Solitalea lacus: one gene and its partner. The protein of the gene in region 1 interacts with the protein of each later gene in a pairwise test. Links are inferred from orthologs where the notes say so. Each region holds a gene or a part of one and is shown on either strand. Other genes may lie near its edges.

What was found.
Region 2: the proteins of gyrB (region 1) and gyrA interact in binary tests that used the Escherichia coli proteins (3 or more experiments, as listed by UniProt). The link is inferred for Solitalea lacus from one-to-one orthologs.

What each region holds. Positions count from the first base shown.
Region 1 is NZ_CP091740.1:1,501,332-1,506,472, forward strand. Bases 80-3,020 are described here. They hold gyrB (DNA topoisomerase (ATP-hydrolyzing) subunit B), read right to left. Parts: upstream 2,561-3,020; coding sequence 599-2,560; downstream 80-598. Other genes in these bases: L2B55_RS06360 (aspartyl protease family protein), read left to right, coding at 80-538; L2B55_RS06370 (QcrA and Rieske domain-containing protein), read left to right, coding at 2,904-3,020. Also shown: more of L2B55_RS06370, read left to right, coding at 3,021-3,353; L2B55_RS06375 (OmpH/Skp family outer membrane protein), read left to right, coding at 3,473-4,081; L2B55_RS06380 (RNA-binding S4 domain-containing protein), read right to left, coding at 4,161-4,550; L2B55_RS06385 (2,3,4,5-tetrahydropyridine-2,6-dicarboxylate N-succinyltransferase), read left to right, coding at 4,725-5,141. UniProt on the Escherichia coli protein: DNA gyrase negatively supercoils closed circular double-stranded DNA in an ATP-dependent manner to maintain chromosomes in an underwound state.
Region 2 is NZ_CP091740.1:2,875,071-2,879,713, forward strand. The notes cover bases 922-4,057. They hold gyrA (DNA gyrase subunit A), read right to left. Parts: upstream 3,706-4,057; coding sequence 1,138-3,705; downstream 922-1,137. Other genes in these bases: L2B55_RS12420 (tetratricopeptide repeat protein), read right to left, coding at 922-1,110; hemF (oxygen-dependent coproporphyrinogen oxidase), read right to left, coding at 3,902-4,057. Outside these bases: more of L2B55_RS12420, read right to left, coding at 1-921; more of hemF, read right to left, coding at 4,058-4,643. UniProt on the Escherichia coli protein: A type II topoisomerase that negatively supercoils closed circular double-stranded (ds) DNA in an ATP-dependent manner to maintain chromosomes in an underwound state.

The DNA.
Region 1 (5,141 bases):
ATTGGGTAAAACGATTCCGTTGATTTGACGTTGTTAATTTTATTACTTTATTCGATTGGTTTTCTGTAAACTCTATAAAATGTATTTCAATCTTTCAACATTAATATTCGGGCTCAAAACTTATACCTTACCTATGGATGTATTTAGTTTGGATGGAGAGGGTTATCATCCTAAAATTGAAATAACCATTAATGGGGTAAAAAAGAAAGTTATTTTAGATACTGGCGCTTCAAAAACTGCTTTTGATCATGACTTATTGCAGGAAATTGCCGGTGATCAGGTGTTTCATTTGGATGAAAAATTATCAACTGGATTGGGAACCAATTCAATGCAATGCTACAAGGCAACAATTGACATGGGCTTAGGTAATTTAATTATTAAGTCATATGATGCAGCCGTACTTGATCTTTCTCATATCAATATTGCTTACGAAAAACTGGGTTTTGAAAAGGTAATAGGAGTCCTAGGGAGCGATGTATTGGTAAAGTATAAAGCAATTATTGACTATAATACTAAACTGCTTACCTTAAAAGCATAAAAAACGGCTATCGTTACCGATAACCGTTTTATTTAGTTTATTCGTTTTGCAATTCTGCTATTATGCATCAATTTTAGCGTATTTGGCATGGCGCTCAATGAATTCTCTGCGAGGTGCAACTTCATCACCCATTAATACAGAAAATGTATGGTCGCATTCTGCAGCGTTTTCAATGGTCACCTGGCGTAAAGTACGGGTATCCGGGTTCATTGTAGTTTCCCAAAGCTGCTCAGCGTTCATTTCTCCCAAACCTTTGTAACGTTGAGTATTTACACTGTCTTCCTTGCCTGTCCCTTTTAATCGTTCAATAGCTGCCAGACGTTGTTCTTCAGTCCACGCGTACTCAAAATCCTTACCTTTTTTAACCATGTATAATGGAGGAGTGGCAATGTAAACATAACCAAACTCAATTAACTCTTTCATGTAACGGAAGAAGAAGGTTAGAATAAGCGTTGTAATGTGCGACCCGTCCACGTCGGCATCCGTCATGATGATAATCTTGTGATAGCGAAGTTTAGTGAGGTTAAGTGCTTTGTCATCTTCAGGAGTGCCAATGCTGACTCCCATTGCAGTGAAAATATTCTTAATCTCATCGTTTTCGTAAATTTTGTGCTCCATGGCTTTTTCTACGTTAAGGATTTTACCCTTAAGAGGAAGAATTGCCTGGAAGTTACGATTCCGGCCTTGTTTGGCTGTTCCACCTGCCGAATCACCCTCCACAAGATACAATTCACATACTTCAGGATCGTTATTTGAGCAATCAGAAAGCTTGCCAGGCAAACCTGAACCGGTCATAACTGTTTTGCGCTGTACCATTTCGCGTGCCTTACGAGCTGCAGCACGTGCGGTAGCTGCCAAAACTACTTTCTGAACAATCAATTTGGCTTCTTTGGGATGTTCTTCTAAGTAAATACTTAAAATTTCACCCACTGCTTGATCAACTGCTCCGATTACTTCGTTATTGCCCAGTTTGGTCTTAGTTTGACCTTCGAACTGCGGTTCTGCAACTTTTACGGAAATAACAGCAGTTAGACCTTCTCGGAAGTCATCTCCGGTGATTTCAACCTTTAGATTTTTTAACAACCCGCTTTTATCAGCATAGCTTTTTAGTGTACGGGTTAAACCTCTGCGGAAACCTGCTACGTGCGTACCACCTTCAATAGTGTTAATATTGTTTACATAAGAGTGCACGTTTTCAGTATAAGTACTGTTGTACTGCAAGGCAAGTTCCACTGGTACTCCACCTTTGTTGCCGTCAATGTAAATTGGTTCAGGAATTAAAGGTTCACGATTACCGTCAAGGTAAGTTACAAATTCCTTTAAGCCACCTTCAGAATAATAGCTGTCAGAAACAAATGATCCATCATCGTTGGTTTCGCGCTCATCAGTTAAAGTAAGGCGAATTCCTTTATTTAAATACGATAATTCACGTAAACGTGCCGCTAAGGTGTCGTAGTTATATACTGTAGTTAAGGTGAAGATCTCCGAATCTGGAGAGAAGGTAACAACAGTACCGGTAATGTTAGTATCACCTACTGTTTTAACATCGTATTGCGGTTTCCCTCGTTCATATTCCTGAACCCAGATTTTTCCTTCACGATGAACCTCGGCTTTCAAGTGGGTTGATAAAGCGTTAACACAGGAAACCCCCACACCATGCAAACCACCAGAAACTTTATAAGTGTCTTTGTCGAACTTACCGCCTGCGTGTAAAACCGTCATAACCACCTCTAAAGCTGATTTTTTCTCTTTGGTGTGCATTCCGGTAGGAATACCACGGCCGTTATCTTTTACAGTAATTGAATTGTCGTTGTGAATTGTAACGTAAATATCATTACAAAAGCCGGCTAAGGCTTCGTCAATTGAGTTGTCAACAACTTCATAAACCAAGTGATGTAGACCCTTAACGCCCACATCTCCAATATACATGGCCGGGCGTTTACGTACGGCTTCTAATCCTTCAAGAACCTGAATATTATCCGCTGAATAATTCGCAGTTTTAGTTTCTGCTGTTTCGCTCATGTTATCCTTTTGTTACAAAAGTTCAAATATACGATTTTTAGGCCGCTTCCCGAAATGGAAAACGTCTCCTAATAGCTCGATATTAGTAATTTATTGACGATAATTAAAGTGTTCTGGTTGCTTATTTTTTAACATTTTTAATCTGTTAAAGTTTTGATTAGAAGAAACCAAGGAGAAACAAAAAACATAGTGTAGAAAATAAAGATTTATCCGGAGGCAACCTTGATAATAGCTGTTGCGTAATTCTATTTGTTAAACCAGTTTACAAATGAAATGCGACCTGAAGAATGAATGTGTTTTTTTCGTCATGTTCCATTGTCTATAAAACTAATTATCTATACAAATGAAAAGAAATGAATTTTTAGCAAAGTTAGGTATTGGAGCGGCTTTGGTTTGTACCGGGAGCTTAATGGAGGCTTGTGGTGGCGGTGGTGATGATCCTGCTCCGTCATCAGGCGGAGGGAATACCTCGGCAGTAAATTTTAATCTAAATGTTGATGCCGACCTGCCAAATGTTGGCAGCTCCAAAACTAGGCAAGGTATTATTGTAGTTAGAACTGCAACCGCATTAGCGGCAAGTTCATTTGTGGCTCTTGAAGCTGTTTGCCCTCATGAACACGGCACAATATTTTATGATCAAACTAATAATAGACTCGAATGCAGTTTACACAGCAGTCGTTATTCGTTAAGTGGCTCAGTAATTAATGGTCCGGTTGGGGCAAGTGGATCTACTAGGGCATTGCATTTGTATAATATCACTTTAACTGAGAATACGTTAACCATTACTTCGTAAAAACTAAAACTTTTTTGGTGTCAGTGTGCTTGGTAGTTTGCGGCAATTGAAAATCTATTTATTAAAAAATTTTGTAAATGGATTGAATAATTATATTTGCCGCAAACTCATTTTTGAATATGAACTTTAATAAATCATTTGCTCTTTTACCAATTTGTGGTATTGCCCTGGTAGGGATTATGGCGGCATGTTCTGATAATGCCGGCAATAAATCAATAAAAAAAGCTGATTCAACCGCAACTAAAGTTGATGTAGCCAAATCTGAAGTTATTGTTTACATAAACTCTGATTCGTTACAAAAACACTATCAATACTTTGTTGATGTAAAAAAGAAACTTGACGAAAAGAATACATTCCGTCAGCAGCAGTTTGAAAGCAAAGGCAAAGCTTTTCAGAATGAAGTGGCTAATGCTCAGCGTGCAGCTCAAGGAATGACTCAAGAGCAGCAACAGCAATTAAGCTTAAGCTTGCAGAAAAAACAGCAAGACTTAGGTATGTTGCAACAAAACCTAGCCGGACAAGCTGCAAAAGAAGAGCAAGAAGAAACAGAGAAATTATATTCCAAAATAACTGATTACTTGAAGAAGTATGCTCAGGATCACGGATATAAAATGGTGATTTCGTATTCAAAAGGTAATAGTGCAATCTTATATGCTGATGAAAGTTTAGATGTTACCGGTGATGTATTGAAAGGTTTGAACGAAGAATATCAGGTTTCCAAAAAATAATTTTTGAGCCATAGGCTTTGTAAACGAAACGCGTCGGAATTCTCCGACGCGTTTCGTTTATTTTATGGACTTATAAATACTAATCAAAACTTTCCAGAAGCTCGTCAAGGTCTCTTCTTTCGCGTTTGGTTGGGCGACCTGTACCTCGGTCGCGTGTAAAGACAGGAGCTGTAAATACCGACATGTGACGAGGTTCTGTATTGATAGGACTTAAGTCTTCGTAGTATAATACAGCTTTTTTTGCCTCTACCCGGTTTTCGAGCAAACCCGTCACTTTTATAATTTTCTTTTCAATGCCTTTTTGAATATGATAAACTTCATCAACTTTAACCACATGTGCCGGTTTAAGATTGTTGCCTTCAAGTTTTACTTTCCCACCTTTACAGGCTTCGGTAGCAAGACTGCGCGTTTTATAGATACGAATGGCCCACAGATATTTATCAATTCTTAATTTTTCACTCTCGTTCATAATGCAAATTAACAATTAACGTACAAATTTATGGTGTAACCTCGTATAGAATTAACAGTTAAATGACATTGCTGTTCATGTTTTTGGTGAAAAATTGCGTTATTTGCAATGGATTTAACCTTAAATCCAATATATATTCAAACTAAATAGTTCATCTTTAAAATTCCTTTACAAATGCCTTTAAGTGCACTAAAAGACAAAGTTGAAAAAGCCTGGGAAGACCGCTCCCTGCTAAATTACAGCGACATAATTTTAGCTATTGAAGAAGTTATCGAATTATTAGATAAAGGTAAGTTACGTGTTGCTGAGCCAGTTATGGGTGGTTGGCATGTAAATGAGTGGGTTAAGAAAGCAGTAATTTTGTATTTCCCTACTCGCGAAATGGAAGAAATTAAGGCAGGGCCGTTTGTATTCCATGATAAAATTAAGCTAAAAACTGATTTTAAAGAGTCTGGCGTTCGCGTTGTTCCTCATGGTTTGGCTCGTTACGGATCATTCCTAGCTAAAGGTGTGATTATGATGCCTTCATACGTAAACATTGGTGCTTATGTTGATTCAGGTACTATGGTTGATACGTGGGCAACAGTTGGT
Region 2 (4,643 bases), 1.4 Mb from region 1 along the record:
ATCAATCTGAGCATACTTTTCTTTTTGGTTAGTACGAGCATATACTTCTTTCAAAGAAATCATTACGTTACGATCTTTAGGATTGACTTCATAAGCTTTCTCTAAATAAGGAAGCGCTTCAGATGCTTTTTTCTGGAATTTAGCACGCTCTGCATCATATTCTTTTACTTTATTAGAAGGAAGCATATTGGCTTTCTTAATAATTTCAGCAGCTTCATTGTAGTATAAAGCACCTAAATTATAGTTAGCATCAAAATAGTTTGGATCGATTTCTAATGCTTTTTTGTAAGCAGCAATGGCTTCAGCTTGCTTTTTGATATTTTCATAAGTTACTCCTAAAGTAAAATATAAGGTTTTATTCTTAGGATCCGTAGCAATAGCCTTATTCAGCTTTTCAATAATAACATCAGATTTTCCTTCATTTAAATAAAAGTTGATCTCATCGATCATCAAAGTGTTATCTGAAGGAAATAACTTACGACCTTTTTCCAATGCGGCAACTGCAGCCTCTTTATTACCATCAGCTTTATATAACTCAGCCAATTGGTGATAAATGTATGGCTCCTTGTTAAAATTCATATCTGCAAGCTTTTGGTAAGAAGCTTTGGCTGTTGCGTTATCTTTAAGTTTCTCAGCCATAATACCAATGTTTAGGTATAATGATGTATCCTGAGGATTCACTTCAGAAGCAAACTTAAATTCTTTCAATGCGGTTTGATAATCTTCAGCATTATTGGCCGCAATACCTTTATTGTAAGCAGAAGCATAAATGTTGAAGTATGCATTTTTCATCTCGGTCTCATCCAACTGCTTTTTGGTATCAAGCTCTTTAGCTTTATTCAAAGATTCATAGGCAACCTTTGCAGGATCATAATCCAAATTCTTTTTTGTAGTATCTAAAGCAATAGAGCCGTAAATTTTACCTTTTAAATAAAAAGTTTTAGCTTGATTTGCAGTCTTTGGATGAACAGCGGCTTTATCAATTGACTCTTTAGCTTTATCAAGCTGACCGAGCATCACCATTTTTTCGGCGTTATCTAATTCCGCATTTTGTGCTTTAGCAACAACAGCGGCTGCTAAAAACAATCCAGATAACAAGATTTTTTTCATTTCAGAATATACTATTTATCTTATTAATTAATTTTCTTCACTATCAGATGACGCTTGAGACTCATCTCCGGTTGCATCTTCATTAGCAGAAGAATCAGCTAAATTTACAACATCTTCACCTTCAGTATCTTCTCCTGCATCCTCAATTTTAGCTACTGAAGCAATTTCATCATCTTCATTAAGCTTGATCAAACGAACACCTTGGGTTGCTCTTCCCATTACACGCAACTCATCAACACCAATACGTATAGTAATACCTGATTTATTGATAATCATCAAATCATCAGTTTCCTTAACATCCTTAATAGCTATTAATTGGCCTGTTTTTTCGGTTACGTTAATGGTTTTAACACCCTTACCACCACGATTGGTTACGCGATACTCATCTATATCAGAACGTTTTCCATATCCTTTTTCTGATACCACCAATACTGCTGTTTCTTTATCATCAACAGCAATCATTCCAACCACCTCATCGTCAATTCCACTCAAGGTAACACCACGCACCCCTGCCGCAGTACGTCCCATCGGACGAACCGTGCTTTCGTTAAAGCGAATTGCTCTTCCTGATCTAAGGGCCATTAAAATTTCTGAACTACCTGTGGTTAAACGAGCCTCCAACAACTGATCACCTTCATTAATAGAAATAGCATTGATACCATTGATACGAGGACGCGAGTAAGCTTCCAGGGTGGTTTTCTTAATGGTACCTTTCTTGGTACACATCATAATATAATTGCTTTCAAGGTAAGCCTCATCCTTCAACGTTTTTATCGTGACAAATGCCTTCACCTTATCGTCGCTTTCAATCTGAATTAGATTTTGCATTGCACGGCCTTTGGATATACGGCTACCCTCCGGAATTCCATAAACTTTCATCCAGAAACAGCGTCCTTTCTCGGTGAAGAACAACATATAATTATGCGTTTGAGCAATAAATAAGTGCTCAATAAAGTCTTCTTCACGGGTACTGCCACCCATTGATCCACGACCTCCCCTACCTTGCTTGCGATATTCGGTAAGTTTAGTACGTTTAATGTAACCGGCATGAGAAATAGTAATTACAACATCTTCATTTTCAATTAAAGATTCAATGTCTATTTCGCCTTCAGCGTGAACAATTTGAGTTTTACGTTCATCACCAAATTTATCTTTTACTTCGTTTAGCTCATCCTTAATGATTCCCATTCTTAAGCCTTCATCAGCCAAAATAGCTTTTAAACGTTCAATGGTAGCCATTAATTCAGCATATTCATCTTTAATCTTGTCTCGTTCAAGTCCGGTTAAACGACGAAGCGTCATATCCAAAATTGCACGAGCCTGAATATCGCTTAATCCAAATTTGTCCATTAAACCTACGCGAGCCTCATCTGGAGTTGGAGAGTTTCGAATTAAAGAGATAACTTCATCAAGATGATCAAGTGCAATTAATAATCCTTCAAGAATATGGGCACGCTTTTCAGCTTCTGAAAGCTCAAACTTAGTACGTCTGATTACTACCTCGTGGCGATGCTCTACGTAATAGTGGATCATATCCTTCAAGTTCAACAACATCGGGCGCCCTTTTACTAAGGCTATATTATTGATACTGAACGATGTTTGTAATGCTGTGTACTTATAAAGATTATTTAAAACCACATTAGCATTAGCATCACGTTTCACCTCGTAAACAATACGCATACCTTCGCGGTCCGACTCGTCCCTGATTTCAGAAATTCCTTCAATCCTCTTCTCGTTAATCATCTCAGCCGTACGTTCAATCATCACTGCCTTATTAACCTGGTATGGAATCTCATTTACGATAATGCGTTCACGACCATTTTCCAAGGTTTCGATTTCGGCATTGGCACGCATTACCACCCGGCCGCGACCGGTAGTAAAGGCATCTTTAATTCCTTCATATCCGTAAATAGTTGCTCCGGTAGGAAAATCAGGCCCCTTAACGTACTTCATCAACTCATCAATAGTGATGTCGCGATTATCAATATAAGCAACCGTTGCATCTATTACCTCAGATAAGTTATGAGGAGCCATATTGGTGGCCATACCTACAGCAATACCTGAAGCACCATTTACAAGAAGGTTAGGGATTTTTGAAGGAAGTACAGTTGGCTCTTCAAGAGAGTCATCGAAGTTAAGCTGGAAATCAATAGTGTCCTTATTGATGTCTGCCAGCATCTCTTCTGCAATACGGCGCAAACGAGCCTCCGTATAACGCATTGCTGCCGGGTTATCACCATCAATTGAACCAAAGTTTCCTTGTCCATCAACAAATGGGTACCGCAATGACCAATTTTGGGCCATACGCACCATAGTGTCATAAACGGAACTATCACCGTGTGGGTGATATTTACCTAAAACCTCCCCTACAATACGGGCAGATTTTTTATAGGGTTTACTACTGCCTACTCCTAGTTCAAGCATACCGAACAAAACCCGGCGGTGTACCGGTTTCAATCCGTCGCGAACATCAGGCAAGGCTCTGGAAACGATTACCGACATCGAATAATCGATGTAAGCTGCTTTCATTTCCTCTTCAATATTAATAGGAATGATTTTACTTCCGTTTATCTGTTCGTTATTCTCTTCTGCCATTTATTGATCTTTGGTGATTCAAAAATTATAAGAATGCCTGCGAATTTAACAAAATTGAATGATAATTCAGTCTTAAAACTATGCCTTAAAGCATAATATTAGCAATTTAATTTATTTATTATTCCTTCAAAAACAAAACGATCACTAAGCAAGAAAATGTTAGTGATCGTTCCTTTAAATTCTTCTGAAAATTTACTTACACCCAGTTAACTCCCTTTTTCAACAGTTCAAGTGTTTTAGCCTCTTCTGTTCCGGGTGATGGTTGGTAATTATAAGCCCAATTTGCTTGAGGAGGCATGCTCATTAAGATAGACTCTATGCGGCCATTAGTCTCCAATCCAAACTTGGTGCCCGCATCATAACATAAATTAAACTCGACATACCTGCTCCTGCGTAGATATTGCCAATTTTTATGCTCAGGAGTGAACTCCTTAATTCTGTTTTGTTCTATTAAGGGCACATATACCTTGGTAAAGGTTTCACCAACAGCTTTTACAAATTCCCATCGGTCATTCATAGTAAAATGCTCAGATTCTCCTAAACGATCGAAGAAAATACCTCCCACTCCACGCGTTTCATTACGATGTTTGATAAAGAAATAATCATCAGCCCAACGTTTAAACTGCTCATAATAATGCTCATTGAACTGATCGCAGGTATTTTTCAGTGATTGATGGAAAAATTTAGCCTGTTCTTCATTTACGTAATGAGGAGTTAGGTCAATACCCCCTCCAAACCATTTCAAATCCGCCTCCGGAGTTTCAAAATACCGAACATTCATATGAATGATTGGTACCAAGGGATGATTAGGGTGAATTACGATAGACACTCCAGTAGCAAAAAAAGTTGTCTTTTGCTCTAATTTAAAAGATTTTTGAACCGGTTCTGGTAATTCACCATGCACCGCAGAAAACATCACACCGCCTTTTTCTAAAACG